DNA from 3 places in the Actinoplanes sp. NPDC000266 genome. Region 1 is predicted to be linked to each of the others. Evidence: riboswitches for the same ligand, from Rfam matches in the RefSeq annotation. Region 1 holds a riboswitch; each other region holds the start of a gene.
What was found. A riboswitch is a leader RNA that binds a small molecule or an ion and turns the genes downstream of it on or off. The one in region 1 is predicted to bind cyclic di-AMP.
Positions count from the first base shown of each region.

Region 2: linked by a shared signal. The riboswitch ahead of ACFY36_RS07555 (C40 family peptidase) and the one ahead of ACFY36_RS26385 (coiled-coil domain-containing protein) in region 1 are both predicted to bind cyclic di-AMP.
Region 3: linked by a shared signal. The riboswitch ahead of ACFY36_RS01755 (C40 family peptidase) and the one ahead of ACFY36_RS26385 (coiled-coil domain-containing protein) in region 1 are both predicted to bind cyclic di-AMP.

Region 1 is NZ_JBIAZI010000006.1:460,146-465,802, reverse strand. Features, by position in the region: gene ACFY36_RS26395 (glycoside hydrolase family 65 protein) at 1-1,137, shown strand, start outside; gene ACFY36_RS26390 (coiled-coil domain-containing protein) at 1,192-2,220, opposite strand; cyclic di-AMP (ydaO/yuaA leader) riboswitch at 2,226-2,359, opposite strand; cyclic di-AMP (ydaO/yuaA leader) riboswitch at 2,570-2,703, shown strand; gene ACFY36_RS26385 (coiled-coil domain-containing protein) at 2,752-3,771, shown strand; gene ACFY36_RS26380 (ABC transporter ATP-binding protein) at 3,793-4,566, opposite strand; gene ACFY36_RS26375 (ABC transporter permease) at 4,559-5,455, opposite strand; gene ACFY36_RS26370 (TetR/AcrR family transcriptional regulator) at 5,633-5,657, shown strand, end outside.
Region 2 is NZ_JBIAZI010000002.1:260,885-266,541, forward strand. Features, by position in the region: gene ACFY36_RS07550 (AAA family ATPase) at 1-1,203, opposite strand, end outside; gene ACFY36_RS07555 (C40 family peptidase) at 1,288-2,283, opposite strand; cyclic di-AMP (ydaO/yuaA leader) riboswitch at 2,299-2,436, opposite strand; gene ACFY36_RS07560 (M56 family metallopeptidase) at 2,559-3,497, opposite strand; gene ACFY36_RS07565 (BlaI/MecI/CopY family transcriptional regulator) at 3,502-3,846, opposite strand; gene ACFY36_RS07570 (cytochrome ubiquinol oxidase subunit I) at 3,933-5,297, shown strand; gene cydB (cytochrome d ubiquinol oxidase subunit II) at 5,308-5,657, shown strand, end outside.
Region 3 is NZ_JBIAZI010000001.1:455,279-460,935, reverse strand. Features, by position in the region: gene ACFY36_RS01760 (glycoside hydrolase family 6 protein) at 48-1,418, shown strand; cyclic di-AMP (ydaO/yuaA leader) riboswitch at 1,774-1,925, shown strand; gene ACFY36_RS01755 (C40 family peptidase) at 1,961-2,734, shown strand; gene ACFY36_RS01750 (hypothetical protein) at 2,731-3,015, opposite strand; gene ACFY36_RS01745 (hypothetical protein) at 3,012-3,281, opposite strand; gene ACFY36_RS01740 (hypothetical protein) at 3,292-4,377, opposite strand; gene ACFY36_RS01735 (redoxin domain-containing protein) at 4,513-4,929, shown strand; gene ACFY36_RS01730 (MsnO8 family LLM class oxidoreductase) at 5,076-5,657, opposite strand, start outside.

The DNA of each region.
Region 1 (5,657 bases):
CGGACCATCCGGGGGCAGGAGTGCTCGGCCTACTGGCCGGCCGGCACCGCGGGCTTCCACATCGGCGCCGACATCGCCGACGCCGTGCGGCGCTACGTGCAGGCCACCGGGGATTACGACTTCGAGCGTGAGTACGGCCTCGAGCTGCTGGTCGAGACGGCCCGGCTGTGGCGCTCGCTCGGGCACCACGACCGGCACGGCCGCTTCCACATCGACGGCGTGACCGGCCCCGACGAGTACACAGCCGTGGTCGACGACAACATCTACACCAACCTGCTGGCCCAGCAGAACCTGCTGACCGCGGCCGACGCGGCCAAGCGTCACCCCGACCTGGCCCGCAAGCTCGGCGTCGACGACGAGGAGACGGCGAGCTGGCGTGACGCGGCGGCCTCGGTCCACATCCCGTACGACCGGGAGCTCGGGGTGCACCAGCAGTCGGAGGGCTTCACCCGGCTCCAGGAGTGGGACTTCGAGAACACCCCGCCCGAGGCGTACCCGCTGCTGCTCAACTACCCGTACTTCGACCTGTACCGCAAGCAGGTGGTCAAGCAGGCCGACCTGGTGATGGCCATGTACGTGCGCGGTGACGCGTTCACGCCGGAGGAGAAGGCGCGCAACTTCGCCTACTACGAGGCCCGGACCGTCCGCGACTCGTCGCTGTCGGCCTGCATCCAGGCCGTGATGGCGGCCGAGACGGGTCACCTGGAGCTGGCGCACGACTATCTGGGCGAGGCCGCCCTGATGGACCTGCACGATCTGCACCAGAACTCGCGCGACGGGCTGCACATCGCGTCGCTGGCCGGCACGTGGATCTCGCTGGTGGCCGGCCTCGGCGGCATGCGTGACTTCAACGGCCAGCTGTCGTTCGCGCCGCGGCTGCCCAGCCGGATCAACGCGCTGGACTTCTCGCTGCTGTGGCGGGGCCTTCGCCTGCGGGTGAACGTGACCCCCGAGGAGGTCACGTACTCGCTGCGCAACGGTGGCGGCTCGGCCCGGCTGGTGCTGCTGCACCACGGCAAGGAGGTCGAGGTGACCCAGGTCAAGCCGGTGACCGTGCCCAACCCGGCGCCGTCGCAGGTCGGCCCGGCCCCGACCCAGCCCGCCGGGCGGGCCCCGGTGCGCCGCGCCACCGCCTGACAACAGCAAAGAAGAGGCCCCGGTCATCGCGACCGGGGCCTCTTCGTAGGTCTTTTAAAGCATCGACACGTGCACGTGGTCGGTGTGGGCGCTGGGCCCGTGATAGGCCCTCCACTCGCCCTCGGAGGGGAACCAGATCTGCTTGTACCAGATCACGTAATAGATGCCGAGCCGATCCGCGTTGCGGACCAGGAACGCCATCAGGTTGTTCCCGTATTCCTTCATGTCCGCGTTGTGCGCGACCGCGAAGCCGCTGTCCTGCAACGACCAGTCGCAGGCCCGGCCCTTCGGATGCTCGAACGGGCCGCCGTCGCGGTGACAGCCCACGAATCTGTCGAAGCCCGCCTTCTGCGTCTCTTTCAGCATGTTCAATGTGCGGGCGGTGATGCAGCCGCTGGTCGTCGGATCCTTCACCGTGCACGACTCGGGCGAGAAACCGCCCTCGGAATTGCGCGGCGCGGGTTTCGCCTTCGGCGATTGGGCGAGCACGTGGCCCTGGGTGAGGCCTTCGCCGCCGACCAGGTTGAGGGCCTGGTTGGCCGCCTCTTTCTGCTTCTTCATCGCGACCAGGTTGGTCTGCTGCTTCTTGACCTCGGCGTCCAGCGCCACCTTGGACTTGGTGACCTCGTCGATCGCCTTGTTGAGCTCGGCGAGCTTCCGGTCGTGCTCGGTGTTGATCTCTTCGAGCGACATGGCCCGGGCCAGGAAGTCGTCCGAGCCCTTGCTGCTGAGCAGGAAGCTGGCCGCGTTCAGCTGGCCGAACCGGTACTGCTGGTTGGCGATCGCGTTGACCTCGGGAATCAACTCGTTGCGCCGCGCCTCGGCCGTCTTGATCTTGCCGGCCAGGGCCTTCTGCGCGGCCGTCGACTTGGCCACGGCGCCCTTGGCCTGGACGAACCGGCGGTTGGAGGACTCGATCAGCTCGTCGAGAGTCTGGTTTTCTTTGCCGGCCGACTCGTCCGGGGCCGCGGAGGTTCCGTCGCCGGGCTCGGCGTAGGCCGGAGAGAGGGGCGAGGCCAGGAAAGCGACAGAAACGATCGGCGCCAGGGCAAGCATCAGCCACCGGCGGGGTCGTACGGTCATGCAGGTTCCTTCCGGTTAACCGCCGACCGGGTTAGCTGACGGGTTCGGGACGGAAGCGATCCCTACCGCTGACGCGGATGCACCCCATGACTGACCTGGTTCCCCGGCTCGCCTCACGGCGATTGGGCGGTGGCCGCCGGCACCTCGGGGGCGGTGCCTGGTTGGGCGGGCCGGCGGCCAGTTTACCCGAGAACAAGACAGGCTTCAGGCCTCGCGAAACAGTATTCGCGTGTTCCACCTGTGACATTGAGTAATTGCGACTACAGTGCGTCGCCATTCAATTGCGTCGCGTGTGATAACTGTCGATCGTTCGATGTCTTCGGTATGGTCGGTGCCGGTCCCCACCCCCAGGGGATCGCCGCCTAATCGTTTCCGGACGAGCCGGGGAACCAATCTTTCCGGGGTGAATCCGCGCCAGCGGTAGGGATCAACTTCCGTCCCGAACCCGTCAGCTAACTCGGTCGGCGGCCGACGGAAGGAACAGGTGTGCGGCAGAAGACTGTCCGGCGACGATTGGCAGCCACCCTGGCGATGCTCGTCGCGATTTCTGGCCTCGCCTTAGCGGTGGCCGCCCCGGCGTCAGCCGCGCCGGGCGACACGGGTGACGACGGCGAGGGCGCCCCCAAGACCCTCATCCAGCAGCTCGAAGCCGCCTCCAAGGGTTTCGTCGAGGCCAAGGAGGCGCTGGAGCGGTCGCGCAAGCGCCAGACCCAGCTCGCCGACAAGCTCAAGGAGCTCGACAAGCAGATCGCCCCGCGCCAGGCCGCGCTGGACGACATCATCCAGCAGTCGTACCGCACCGGGCGCCTCGGCCCGATGAGCGCGCTGCTCTCGGCCGGCTCGTCCGAGGGCTTCCTCGACCGGGCCGAGACGCTCGAGACGATCGCGGTCAAGGAGAACGCGGCGGTGGCGGCGCTCAAGACCACCCGCGACGCCCAGCAGGCGGCCAAGGTCGCCATCGACACCGAGGTGCGCAACGAACAGAAGCAGGTCGCCCTCATGGCCAAGCGCAAGACGCAGGCCGAGAGCGCCCTGAAGGCGGCGAACACCGGCGGGGACGACAAGACCGGCGAGGACGCCCCGCAGGCCAGTGACAAGGCGGTCAGCTCCTCCAGCAAGCAGAAGGCGGGCGCGGCGCCACGCGACTCCGACGGCTCCCTGCCGTCCGAGAGCTGCACCGAGCCCGACCCGACCACCAGCGGGTGCCTGAGCCCTCGTACGCTCAACGCCCTCAAGCAGGCGCAGGCGGACGGCTTCACCCGTTTCGTCGCCTGTTTCCGCGAGCAGAACAGCGGTGAGCACCCCAAGGGCAAAGCCTGCGACTTCGCCGCCGACAAGAACGGTTTCGGCGGCGTCGCCACGGGGGCCAGCAAGACGTACGGCACCAATCTCGCGAACTACTTCATCAACAACGCGGACCGGCTGGGCGTGCTCTACGTCATCTGGTTCGAGCGCATCTGGCTGCCGAGCAGCGGCTGGAAGGCGTACACCCGAGGAAACGGCGACCCTTCCAGCGACCACACGAACCACGTGCATCTTTCAATGCGGTGATCTTTTCAGGGAGTGCGGGACCTACTTGCGTACGTAGGTCTCGTACTCCTTCAAGACATCGTCGGTGGGACCGTCGGCGCGGATCACGCCCGATTCCAGCCAGATCGACCGCTCGCAGGTGTCGCGGATCGACTGCTCGCTGTGGCTGACCAGGAAGACCGTGCCGGCCTCCTCGCGCAGGTCACGCACCCGCTGCTCGCTGCGCTTGCGGAATTTCGCGTCACCGGTGGCCAGCGCCTCGTCGATCAGCAGCACGTCGTGCTTCTTGGCGGCGGCGATCGAGAAGCGCAGCCGGGCCGCCATGCCGGAGGAGTACGTCTTCATCGGCAGCGAGCTGAAGTCGCCCCGCTCGTCGATGCCGGAGAACTCGATGATCTCCTCGGTGCGCTCCTTGACCTGAGCCGGCGTCATGCCCATGGCCAAGCAGCCCAGCTCCACGTTTTTCACGCCGGAGAGGTCGTTCATCAGCACCGCGTTGACGCCCAGCAGCGACGGCTGACCGGAGGCGTAGATCGCACCGCCCCGCTCGACCGGCAGCAGGCCGGCGATCGCCCGCAACAGCGTCGACTTGCCGGAGCCGTTCGTGCCGATCAGGCCGATCGCCTCGCCCTTGTAGGCGACGAAGTTGACGCCCTTGACCGCGTGCACCTCGCGCACGGCTGCGCTCTTCTTGCCGGTCACGATGCGCTTGAGGCTGGCCAGCGGGCTGTTCGCGCCCGGCGCCACCGAACCGTAGATGCGGTAGACGATGTGCGCGTTGTCCGCGATGACCGTAGGAATTCGCTCGTCAGCCACGGCCGTAGCCCTTCTCTCCGCGCCAGAAGTACACGTATCCACCGATGCCCACGAAGACCGTCCAGATCACCGCGTACGTCCAGAGGCGCAGCGGCGAGGCGGCCAGCGTCACGTTCTCCATCAGGGCGTGCCGGATCAGCTCGATGAAGACCAGCATCGGGTTGGCCTCGACGAGGGCCAGCTGCCAGCCGCTGATCCGGTCGGAGAAGAAGGTGACCGGGTAGAGGACCGCGGAGCCGTACATCCAGATCCGCATGATGTACGGGATCAGCTGCCGGATGTCGGTGACCTTGGCGCAGAGCCGCGACACGAAGAGCGCCAGCCCCGAGTTGAAGATCGCCTGAAGGATCAGGGCCGGGAAGATCAGCAGCCACTGTACGGTGATCGGCTCACCGGTGAGCAGAATGATCGCGATGAGCACGGCCATCGAGGCGATCATGTTGCGGACCTCGACCAGCGAGATCGCGATGGGCAGGCTGGCTCGGGGGAAGTGCAGCGCCCGGATCAGGTTGATGTTCGAGGTGATGGCCATGGCGCCGGCCTGGACCACCGATTGGGTGAATCCGAAGATGAAGACACCGGCGCACAGGTACGCGATGAAGTTGTTCGTGTCCTGCTTGGTGTTGAGCAGGACGCCGAAGATCACGTAGTAGACGCCGGCGTTGATCAGCGGGGTCAGCACCTGCCAGATCGCGCCCAGCTTGGTGGTGCCCAGCGAGGCGCTCACCTTGGCATTGGCGAAGGCCGCGATGAAGTGCCGGTAGGACCAGAGATGCCGGGTGTACTCGGCTATGCCGGGGAGTCGCCCGGCCGCCGTCAAGCCGTTCCGCCGGGCCAGCTCCTTGAGCGATTGCCCGGTCCCGGAATCGGCGACCGCCGTCTGAGCCATGGGGTGGTGCTCCGATCTCGTCGGCCCGTGAGGGATGCCGGGCCCTGGTTCTTTCCGCGAGAACACTTAAGCAGCATGTCAAGCCGCCGTCGATGGAACGCCTTCGTATCGACGTGCGGAAGGTTATCCGACCGAACGGCGGAACGCAACCGTTACGTCCTGGCGTATAGTGACCGAGTGGCAACAGGAAAGCGCGCACCAG
Region 2 (5,657 bases), on a different contig from region 1:
GAGGTAGGCCGCCAGGTCGTCGTACTCGCCGGACTCGTTGGCGAACATGGCCACGTTGCGGGCCGTGGCGAACCAGCCGTCGGTGGAGGGGCGGACCTCCCGTACGGCGTCGAGCATGTCCTGCTGGTTGATCATGCGAATGTCGCCGCTGGCGATGGAGTCGCGCATGGCGAACTCGGCCGCCGTCTCGCATACGTGGGCCAGGTCGGCGCCCGAGTAGTGGTCGGTGGCGTCGGCCACGCGGCCCAGGTCGATGCCGGCCACCGGGCGGTCGCGCAGGTGGTACTGGAGGATCGCCTCGCGCGCGGGCTTGTCGGGCGGCAGCACCAGCACCGTACGGTCGAGGCGGCCCGGACGGCGCAGCGCCGAGTCGATGTCCCAGGGCGCGTTGGTCGCGGCCAGCACGAAGACGCCGTCGTTGTTGCCGTCGACCCCGTCGAGCTCGGTCAGCAGCTGGTTGACCACCGTGCGCATGGACGACGAGTTGAGCTGGCTGCGCTTGTGGCCCAGCGCGTCGATCTCGTCGAGGAACAGCACGCAGGGCGCGTGGCCGCGGGCCGAGTCGAACAGGTCGTGCAGGTTGCGCTCGGAGCTGCCCACCCACATGTTGAGCACGTCGGTGATCGACAGGGAGATGAACGAGGCGCCCATCTCGCCGGCCACCGCGCGGGCCAGGAAGGTCTTGCCGCAGCCGGGCGGGCCGTAGAGCAGCAGGCCGCCGCGCAGGCTCTTGCCGAACAGGCTGCGCAGCTTGGGGTTGCGCATCGGGCCCAGGAACGAGATCTCGAGGCGCTTCTTGACCTCCTCCATGCCGCCGACGTCGGCCAGGGTGATTCTCGAGGTCTCGACGTCGAAGGCACGGTCGGCGTGACCCTGTACGGGGTCGGGTTCGCCGTCGGCCCGGGTGAACCGCGGCGGCACCACGTCACCGAACTCCTGCTCCATGGCCGCCCAGTCGACATCCTGAGGGGGCGTGGCGGGGGCGGGTGCGGGCGGCGACGAGGGGGTCAGGGCGGCGCCCATCAGTTTCTGGGCGGTGGCGTTGCCCGGCTCGCGGGCCAGGACCTGGGCGGCGTGCCCGATCGCCTCTCCCCCACGACCGGCCGCCACGAGCAACTCCGCCAGGTGCAGCCGCAACGGCAGGTCGTCCGGGCTGGCCTCCACGGCCGCGGTGAGGCTGTCGATCAAGGGCGAGTCGCTCATGACATCGAATTATGCAACGCCCCGGGAACAGCCGAGGCCGCCAGGGCTCCTGCCCGGGCGGCCTCGACCGTACGAACTCGGGAATCAGCCCGGCCGGCGGAAGCCCGCGATGGGCATCCGGTCGATCTCCGCCATCCGCACGTGATCCCCCGTGTGCGGAGCGTGGACCATCAGGCCGCCACCGATGTAGATGCCGACGTGATGGAGACTTCCCGGGAAGAAGAAGACCAGGTCACCCGGTTGCAACTCGTCCCGCGACACCGCCTTGCCCTCGCCCCACTGGTCTTTCGTGTAGTGGTCGAGGTGCACACCGACGCTGGCCCAGGCCTCCTGGGTCAGACCGGAGCAGTCGTACGAGTTCGGGCCTGCCGACCCGAAGACGTACGGCTTGCCGATCAGGTCGCACGCGCGCTGTGCCGCACGCCCGCCCTTGTCATTGGTGTACGTGACCGGACAGGCACCCAGGCGCAGGGGCCCATCCGAGGCGTCCGCCGAGCCGTACGCCTGGATCCGCAGTTTCTGCAGCGAAGTGATCTTGGTTTGGATCGCCTTCTTGCGCGTGCCCAGGTCCTTGTCGCGCGCGGCGACGGACTTGGTCACGACATCCAGGTCGGACTTGGTGGCGGAAAGCTTGTCGCGCAGCGCCGCCACGCCCTTGATCTGCTCCTGCTGATGACGAGCGAGCTGATCGAGATAGGTCAGCTTGTCGGTCAGCCCGGTCGGCGAGCCACTGATGATCATGGCGTCGAGGGCGTTCGGCGCACCCTGCTTGTACGCGTCGACGGCCAGGCCTTGCACCTGGGCCATCGCCAGGTCGACCTGCACCTGGAGCGGAGTCAGCTGGGCGGCGAGCTTCTTCTGCTGAGCGCGGTTCTTGAGCAGCTGGTTGTGCACATCGTTGTACTGCTCGATGACCGGCTCGAGTTCGTTCCACTGCTTGTCGATCTGAGCCTCGACCGAGGAGGGCGAGGGTGTGGCGTGCGCGACGGCTGGTCCGGTGACAACGACCCCGACCGCCGCGAGTGCGCAGACGAGCCCGCGCAGAACTGCGGCGCGGCCGCGCGCCCCAATCCGTTTCACGTTGGGTGTGATGTCCTTTCTTCCCTCGTGCCGCCGACCGGGTTAGCTGACGGGTTCGGACGGGAAGACGCGTCCGGCCGCGACGCGTCGCGGCTTCACCCCAACCACTCGGGTCCCCGGTTCGCCCACACGGCGATTAGGCGGTGGTCCGTCAGATCGGCCGGGTGGACGATGGGGGGCTGCCGAACCGGGGACCACCGTACTCCGGATCATGTGGAGAACTGAAGCCGCCGCGTACGGGAAACTGCTTGCTCAGGACGGCATACGCAGAGTCACTAGAGCGGCCAGTGGTCCAGCGCACGATCGAGCCAGGGCACCACCAGGATCACCGTGGGTAGCACCAGCAGACCCACGGCGGCGAGCCCGGCGGCGACGTTGAGGCCGACGGACACGGTGTGCGGCTGGCCGAGCCGGGCCAGCCGGCGACGCCTGGCGTCACCCGTCGGATCGGCCCGCGCGTCCTCCGCCAGGGGGATGGCATCGGTCAACCGCTCGAGGGCGGCTCGCAGCGGCTCCGCCCCGGTCTTCCTCCGCGCCACGTCGTCCGAGATCATTTCCAGGAGCAGATGTACGGCGTCAAGGGGCGCCCGGCTCCGCAGAGGCCCCGGCACGGCGCGGTAGAACGCGGTGAACGACTCCATCACCACCTCGTGCCGATGACGGAGGTGGGTCTGCTCGTGGGCGAGGACCGCGTCGACCTGCTCCCGGTCGAGCACCTGGAGCACGCCGTTGCTCAGGACCACGCGCGGCTCGCGGCCGGGCACGCAGTAGGCCAGCGGCAGCGCCCCGTCGAGCACGCGCAGGTTGTCGGGGCCGAGCTCGCGGTGCTGCTCGGCCCGGTCGAGCAGGTCGACCAGCTCACGGTGGCGGGCCCGGCGCGCCCGCGAGCGCCGGGTGACCCCGGCCAGCGAGACGATCAGGCGCAGGATGATGACACCGGCCACGACCAGGGCGCCGATGAGCGCGGCGGCGGCGACCGGCTTGCCCGAGCCGGCGGCCCGGGTGACCTCATACGGCGCGGAGAGCACGACGCCGAGCGCGGACAGCACCGCGCTCAGCGTGATCGACTGCCAGAGCAGCACGGCCGCGACCGGCGCCCGGTCGGGCCAGCGCGCGCGGGCCAGCGCGCCCGGGACGACCAGCGACAGGGTCAGGCCGAGCGCGCCGAGCAGGAGCGCGGTCACCCCTCCGGCCGCCCTGAAAAGGAACGGCAAGCCGTCATTTCTTTGTGACGGCTTCGATTGCCGCCTTCAGGGCGTCGGGCGACAACTGCCCCATGAAGTAGGCCAGGGCGGCATCCTGGTCGCCGCTGGCGGTGAGCGCGTCGAGCATGAGGCCGGCGGTCATCTCCTCCCGCGACTGCGCGGGCACGTACTTGTAAGCGCGGTCCTCGTCCTGCTGGATGACGACGCGCTTTTTCGTCAAGCGGTTGAGCACGGTCATCACGGTCGTGTAGGCGAGGTCGCGCTCCCGGAGCCGCTCGTGCACCTGCCGCACGGTGAGCGGCTCCCCCGCGTCCCACAACTGCCGCATGACCTCGCGTTCCAGGTCCCCGAGAGCCATGTATGCCATCTTACACAGGCCTACTGCACAGCGTCGTACTACGCGTCGTAGTATCTACTACGAGACGTCGTAGAGGGGGCATTCCCATGGACGTGCTGGACCTGACCCGGCTCCAGTTCGCGGTGGTGACGATCTATCACTACTTCTTCGTGCCGCTGTCGATCAGCCTGGCCGCGGCCGCCGCCGGCCTGCAGATCGCGTGGCTGCGCACCAAGCGGGAGGAATACCTGCATCTCACGAAGTTCGTCGGCAAGATCCTGATCGTCACCTTCGCCGTCGGTGTCGTCACCGGCCTCGTGCAGGAGTTCCAGTTCGGACTGGGCTGGAGCAACTTCGCCAAGTTCTACGGCGACGTCTTCGGGCCCACGCTGGCCATCGAGGGCATGCTCGCCTTCTTCCTGGAGGCGACGTTCCTCGCGCTCTGGTATTTCGGATGGGACCGGCTGCCCCGCCTCGTGCACACGGCCACCATCGTCATCGTTGCGATCGGCACCGTGCTGTCCGCGTTCATCATCCTGGCCGCCAACTCCTTCATGCAGCACCCGGTGGCGTACGAGCTCGACCCGGTGACCAACCGCGCGCGCCTCACGTCGTTCACCGAGCTGCTGCTCAACAAGGTCAACCTGGCCGCGTTCCCGCACACCCTGGCCGGCGCGATCATGGTGGGCGGGGCGCTGCTGCTGGCCCTCGGCGTGTGGCGGCTCGCGGCCGACGGCACGTTCCGGATCATGGCGCGGCTCGGCGCCTGGATGACGCTGGCCGGCGGGGCGCTGACCGCGCTCACCGGCGACCACCTCGGCAAGGTCATGACCGAGGTGCAGCCGATGAAGATGGCCGCGGCCGAGGCCCTCTACGAGACGACCAAGGGCGCGCCGTTCTCCATCTTCACGCTCGGCTCGCCGTTCCCGGACTTCTCGCTCGACATCCCGTGGCTGCTCTCCATCCTGGCCAAGGGCAACCCGACGGCGACCGTGCAGGGCATCAACGACCTTCAGGCGCAGTACGCCGCCCAGTACGGCCCTGGCTCGTACGTGCCCATGATCCCGGTGGCGTTCTGGTCGTTCCGCGTGATGATCGGCGCCGGCATGCTGGCCGCGGCCGTGGCGGCGTACTACCTGTGGCGTACGAGGAAGCACCGTGACGCCCCGCGCTGGCTGACCCGCTGGCTGCCGCTGATCCCGGTCCTGCCCGCGGTCGCCAACACCTTCGGCTGGATCTTCACCGAGACCGCCCGCCAGCCGTGGATCGCCTTCGGCATCTCGAAGGTCGCCGACGGCATCTCCCCCGGGCTCACCAGCTCCGAGGTGATCGCCTCGCTGGCCGGCTTCACGGTCGTCTACGGGATCCTCGCGGTCGTCTGGTTCCGCCTGGTCCGCCATCTCGCGCGACAGCCGCTGGCGCCACCGCCGGCCACCGTCGCCGAGACCGCCGAACCCGCACCCGTCTACTGAGGGACTACCCATGATCACCTTCTGGTTCGCCGTCGTCGTGCTCGCCTGGGTGCTCTTCTTCGTCCTGGAGGGCTTCGACTTCGGCGTCGGCCTGCTCGGCCCGCTGCTCGGCCGCGACGACCACGAGCGTGGCGCCGCGGTCCGCACGATCGGCCCGTTCTGGGACGGCAACGAGGTCTGGCTGGTCGCGGCCATCGGCGTCACGTTCGCCGCGTTCCCGGCCTGGTACTCGGCGATGCTCTCCGGCCTCTACCTGCCGATGGTCGTCCTGCTGCTCCTTCTCGCGGTCCGCGGCGTCGCCCTCGAGTTCCGTGGCAAGGGCGACGGCCCTTCGTACCGCCGCCGCGCCGACATCGCGCT
Region 3 (5,657 bases), on a different contig from region 1:
GGGTTACCGTTCGGGAGCGCTCCCAAACTCCCCGGAAGGAAGCCACCGTGCGTATCCCCCGATCGACCTTCGCCGCCGCGGCGGTCGCGTGTGCCACCGCCGCGGCCGCCGTCGGCATCAGCGCCGGCACCGCCAGCGCCGGAACCCTGTCCGGCGCCCTCTACCGCGATCCCGACACCGCCGTCGCGCGCTGGGTCGCCGCCAACCCCAACGATTCCCGTACGGCCCTGATCAGCTCCCGCATCGCCGGCCAGCCGGCCACGCGCTGGCTGTCCAACTTCAACGTCAACACCGTTCAGGCCGAGGTTTCCTCGTACGTCGGCGCGGCCTCCGCCGCCGGCCAGGTACCGGCGCTGACCCTGTACGGGATCCCGAACCGCGACTGCGGCGGCGCCAGCGCCGGCGGCGCGCCCGATCTGACCCAGTACCAGACGTGGATCACCAACATCGCCGCCGGCCTGGCCGGGCGGACCACGCTGATCATGCTCGAGCCCGACTCGATCGCCCTGCAGACCTGCCTCAGCGCGAGCGAGCTCACCGCCCGCAACCAGGCGCTGGCCACCGCGACCCGCACCCTGAAGGCGGCCGGCGCCAAGGTCTATCTGGACGGCGGCCACTCGGCGTGGAACACCGCCGCCGACCAGGCGGCCCGGCTGGCCAACGCGGGCGTGGCCGACGGCGACGGTTTCTACACCAACGTCTCGAACTTCCAGTCCACCGCGAACGAGACCGCGTTCGGCCGCTCGGTCCTGAGCGCGCTGTCCGGCCGCGGCATCTCCGGCAAGCGCCAGGTCATCGACACGAGCCGCAACGGCGGCGCGGCCGGCGACTGGTGCGGCGACGACAACACCGACCGCCGGATCGGCCGCTACCCCACGCTCGACACCGGCGACGCGAACATCGACGCCTTCCTGTGGGTGAAGCCCCCGGGCGAGGCCGACGGCTGCCGGTACGCGGCTGGATCGTTCCAGCCCGACCTGGCCGCCAGCCTGGCCACCGGAGCACCGCTCCCGCCGACCACCGGCCCCACCACCCCGCCGACCACCCCGCCGACGACCCCTCCGACCACGACCCCTCCCACCACGACCCCTCCCACCACGGCGCCCCCGACCACTCCCCCGCCGGCCGGCGCGTGCGGCGCGACCTACGTGACGACGAGCTCCTGGCAGGGCGGCTTCCAGGGCAAGGTCACCGTCAAGGCCGGCGGCAGCGCGGTCACCAGCTGGTCGGTCTCCTGGACCCTGGCCTCCGGCCAGTCGATCAGCCAGGTCTGGAGTGGCAACCTCTCGATGAACGGCTCACTGGCGACCGTCCGCAACGCCGCCTGGAACGGCTCCCTCGCCCCGGGCGCCACCGCCGAGTTCGGATTCATCGCCTCCGGCCCCACCAGCACACCGTTCATCACCTGCACGGCTTAGCAGGTCCCCACCGCCCACCCCGGCCCGCGCGGCCGGGGTGGGCAATGCCCGCTCCTTTGCCATTTCGCCGAGTTCGGGAGGTTCGGCAACAGGTCAATGCCCGATGAAATTGTGTGCCCTAATTCACATTGCTAAATAAACGGAGAGTAGTCGTACGAATACAGAATGTTTCTGAAATTCTGAATGACCCCGCAAAAAGGACGCCGGCCAGCGTGCCAACTACTGCGAGTGATTCGGCCGCTCGCTGGACAGAATGAAAATCCGGTGTAGCAAGATGGTGCCGGCCACCACGCCGGCTCGTGACGATCGGTTCACGCCGAGCCCTGCCCGGGCCGATCGCCGCGACCGCGAGCAAGCAGGACCACCGCGAAGGCATCCGGGGCAGGGACGGGGGATCCACCATCGGCCCACTCCCCGTGGGCCTCGGGGTGAAGCCGCCCCTGGCGGCCGGGCAACCTTCCCGCCCGAACCCGACAGCTAACCTCGCAGGCGTGCCGGAAGGACTCTCTCCCGTGCACGAACGAAGTTCGGGCCGGTGCCGCATGTCTGCCGGCGCCGGCACCATCGCCCTGTCCCTGGCCGTCGGCCTGCTGATCGCGCCGTCCGGCGCCACCGCGAGCACGAGCACCGCGGTGCGGGTCGAGGCGGCGGCCAAGAAGAAAGTCTCGGTCCGCACCACGTTCACGCCCAGATCGCTGAAGCTGGGCCGGACGGTGAAGATCACGGTCACCTACCGCAACCCGGCCAACGGCGCCGCCGTCACCTCCGGCTCGGTACGGCTCCAGGCGCTTCGCGGCGGCAAGTGGGCCACCTGGGCCGTACGGAAACTGAACAGCAAGGGCACGGTCAGCTTCACCTCAGCGCCGAGGGTGACCGGGCACTTCCGTACGGCGTACACCGGCAATGGGGTTTTCGCCGGTCACACCGGCCGCGCCTTCAAGGTCACCGTGATCAAGCCGGCGCCGAACAAGGCCGGGCGGATCCTGGCCGAGGCGCGGAAACACGTCGGCAAGCTCTATCTGTACGGCGCCGCCGGCCCCAACCGGTTCGACTGCTCCGGCTACACGATGTACGTCTACCGCAAGTCGATCGGCGTCAAGCTGCCGCACAAGGCCGATTCGCAGCAGCGGTACGGCCGTGGGGTCAGCAAGAGCGCCAAGCAGCCCGGTGATCTGCTCATCTCGCGCCGGGGGTCGTACGGCTACCACGCCGCCATCTACGCCGGCAACGGCTACATGTACGACTCGCCCCACAGCGGCTCGCGCATCAGCAAGCGCAAGATCTTCAGCGCGAACTACGTCGTACGCCGGTTCTAAAGATTGCGGCGTACGACGGTGACGCCGCACGCCAGAAGGAAGAACAACGCCACTGTGCCCATCCGGAGCCAGGGTGTGTCGGTGATCTTGCGATCGGTGCCGATGGAGACGCTGATGGCGAGGTTGGCCGCGAACATGACACCGAGGAAGACGGTGATGAGCCGCTCGGCCGTGGTCCACCGTGACCAGTAGGCCCACGCGCCGAGCACGGTGCCGAACAGGAAGAGCGCCGAGACGAGGATGAACGGGATGGCCAGGCGCCATCGCATCATCGGGCTCATCGGCGCTCTTCCCCACCATCGGCCAGCCGGCGGGCCTCGCGCTCGTACCGGGCACGATCCTCGGCGGTCAGGTCCCGCTGCGACTTGGCGAAGGCGGCGGCCAGACCCTGCGCGTGCCACGGATTGTTCGCGGCCTCGCGCAGGCCGGCCTCGCCGGACAGCACGGTACGGGCGAGGGAGCCCATCGCGTCGTCCCTGCCCCGGGTGTCGGCCAGGTGGCGCAGGACCGCGCGGGCCAGGGGCTCGTCGGCGATGCCGCCGCTCATAGGATCCTCCTCAGTAGCCGGCGGGGTGATGGTACGGGGCGACGGACGGCAGGTCCTTCACGGCGATGTCGGCCTTCACCGCGCCGATCGAACCGGCGATCAGCTTGATCATGTCCTCGGTCTTGCCGTAGAAGTCCGAGATGTGCTTGTACAGGTCGTACGCCTGCCACGTGTAGTAGGCGGCGACGCTGTACCCGGCCAGCGCGCCGATCCCGGTCTCGATCAGCGCGGTGCCCACGGCCGAGGCCGCGTTGATGATGATGAGCAGGTCGATCAGATCGGTGATCAGCCCCGCGACCACGTCGACCAGTTTCTTCACCGCCTCGGCGGCCTGAAGGTAGAGCTGTTTGTACTGCCCGCAGGCGTCGTTGAGCGCGGCCGCCGCGAGCCCCAGCTGCAACTGGAACTCCTGCTCGGCCTCGGCCGCCCGCCCACGCCAGACACTGGGCACGTCCTGGGCCCCGGCGAGAAGGTTGGCGCCCAGATCACGCGAGGCGGCCCCGATGTGGCCCATCGCCATGGCACAGTGCGTGTACGCCTTCCAGTCCCCGCCGACGTCCTTGGCCCACCCTTCGAGCGGGTCGAAGCTGAACAGCCAGATGCTGATCTGCCGAAGCCACGCCGCCGGGCTGACCAGATCGGCCAGCGGATTGATCGACCACATCTCGATCCCGACCGCGTACTCCGGATTGGTCAGCCGCGCCGTGGGCTCCCCGACATCGGCGAAAGCGGCGTGCGCGTCGGGCCGCTGCCGGCCAAGCATTTCTCCGACGTACGCCACGTCCTTCGCCCCCGGATAGGAGGCGTCCACCCGCGCGGCCGCACCCTGATCGGCCCGCGCGTAGTCGTTCTGCGCCGCGTTCACTTGAGACCCGGCCCCACGGGTCAGCGAGTCGAGCCGCGCCAGGGCAGCGGTCAGCTCCTCGTACACCTCTTTGTGGGGCCCGATGACCATCATCAGAAAGCCCTCGGAGACCATCGGCAGATCACAGTGCCGCTTGGTGTAATCAAGCACGTCGACGGCATCCCCGGACGCCCGCGCGTACTGGTTGTAGAGACCGGTGAGCCCGGCCGGATCGACATAGAACTCGCTCATGCTCCCCCGCATCAGTCAATCGACAACTGTCGCAGCCGCGCGAAACTGAACACCCGACTAGGGCGCTTTTTGCAAATGGCTCATGGCCACATCGTCGCAACATATTCTATAAAACCGGTAGGTATTGTAGGTCGCATGTTTCCGATCACCGAGCGCCCGAGCCTCCGCGACGACGACGAGACCTTCCGGCTGCAACTCGAGAACAGCGCGATCCGCAGCCGGATGGTCGCCCGCGGCGACCGCCTGCCCGACATCCCGCTGGTCGAGGTCGACCTCGGGCCGATCCATCTCGACCGGCTGCGGCACACCGGGCCGGTCGTGCTGGCCTTCTTCCGGCACGCGAGCTCACCCGAGTGCGACGCCGCCCTGCGGCTCTACCAGTACACGCTCGCCCCGGCCCTGGCCGCGCTGGACGCGCACCTCGTGGCGGTCAGCCCGCAGGCGCCGGACCGGCTCGCAGCCGTCAAGAGACGGCACGACCTCAGCTACCTGGTCGCGTCCGATCCTCGGCACACCCTCATCGACGCGCTCAACATCGGCTTCGCCAGCTGAGGCGCCGAACGGACGCTCGGCACCGGCCGCGCCGTCCTGCCGTTCGCCACGGTCGTGGTCGCCGACCGCGCCGGCCTGGTCCGCCTGGCCGACGTGCGCGCCGACTGGACCTCGATCACCGCACCCGGAACCATCATCCGCGCCGTTCAGGCGCTCTGAAACAGCGCGGCCAGCGCCGCGTCCGAGGCGGCCAGGGCGTCCCGGTCGTACGTGCTGCCGGCGGCGACCAGCTCGGCCGCGCCCGTACGGTCGAACAGCTCGCCCAGCCGGCTTTCGACCTGCCCGGCCGTGCCGGCGATGGCCGCGGCGACGGTCTGCTCGAGATATTGCCGCTGGCGCGGGGTGCGGTCGGCGGCTTTGGCGACGGCAACCGGTTCGAGGGGCGGGAACACGCCGGTCGTACGGCTCTGCGCCATCGCCCACGCCTCCGGAAGAAGCAGATCGGCCGCCTCGGCGGCGGTGTCAGCGACCAGCACGTCGAGGCTGACCGCCACCCACGGCTCCGCCTGCCGGGGCGAGGGCCGGAATTCGCGGCGATAGCGGTCCAGCGCGCCCTTCCCGTCGTGAAGAAGCGGATCGTGAAGAAGCGGACCACCCACGATCACCGGCAGCCCGAGCGCCGCCGCGATCTCCAGCCCGCTGCCGGTGGCCAGGACGTACATCGGCACCTCCCCGTGCGGCCGCGGATGCAGCCCGACCTCCGACGTCCCGTCGAGGAACCCGCGCAG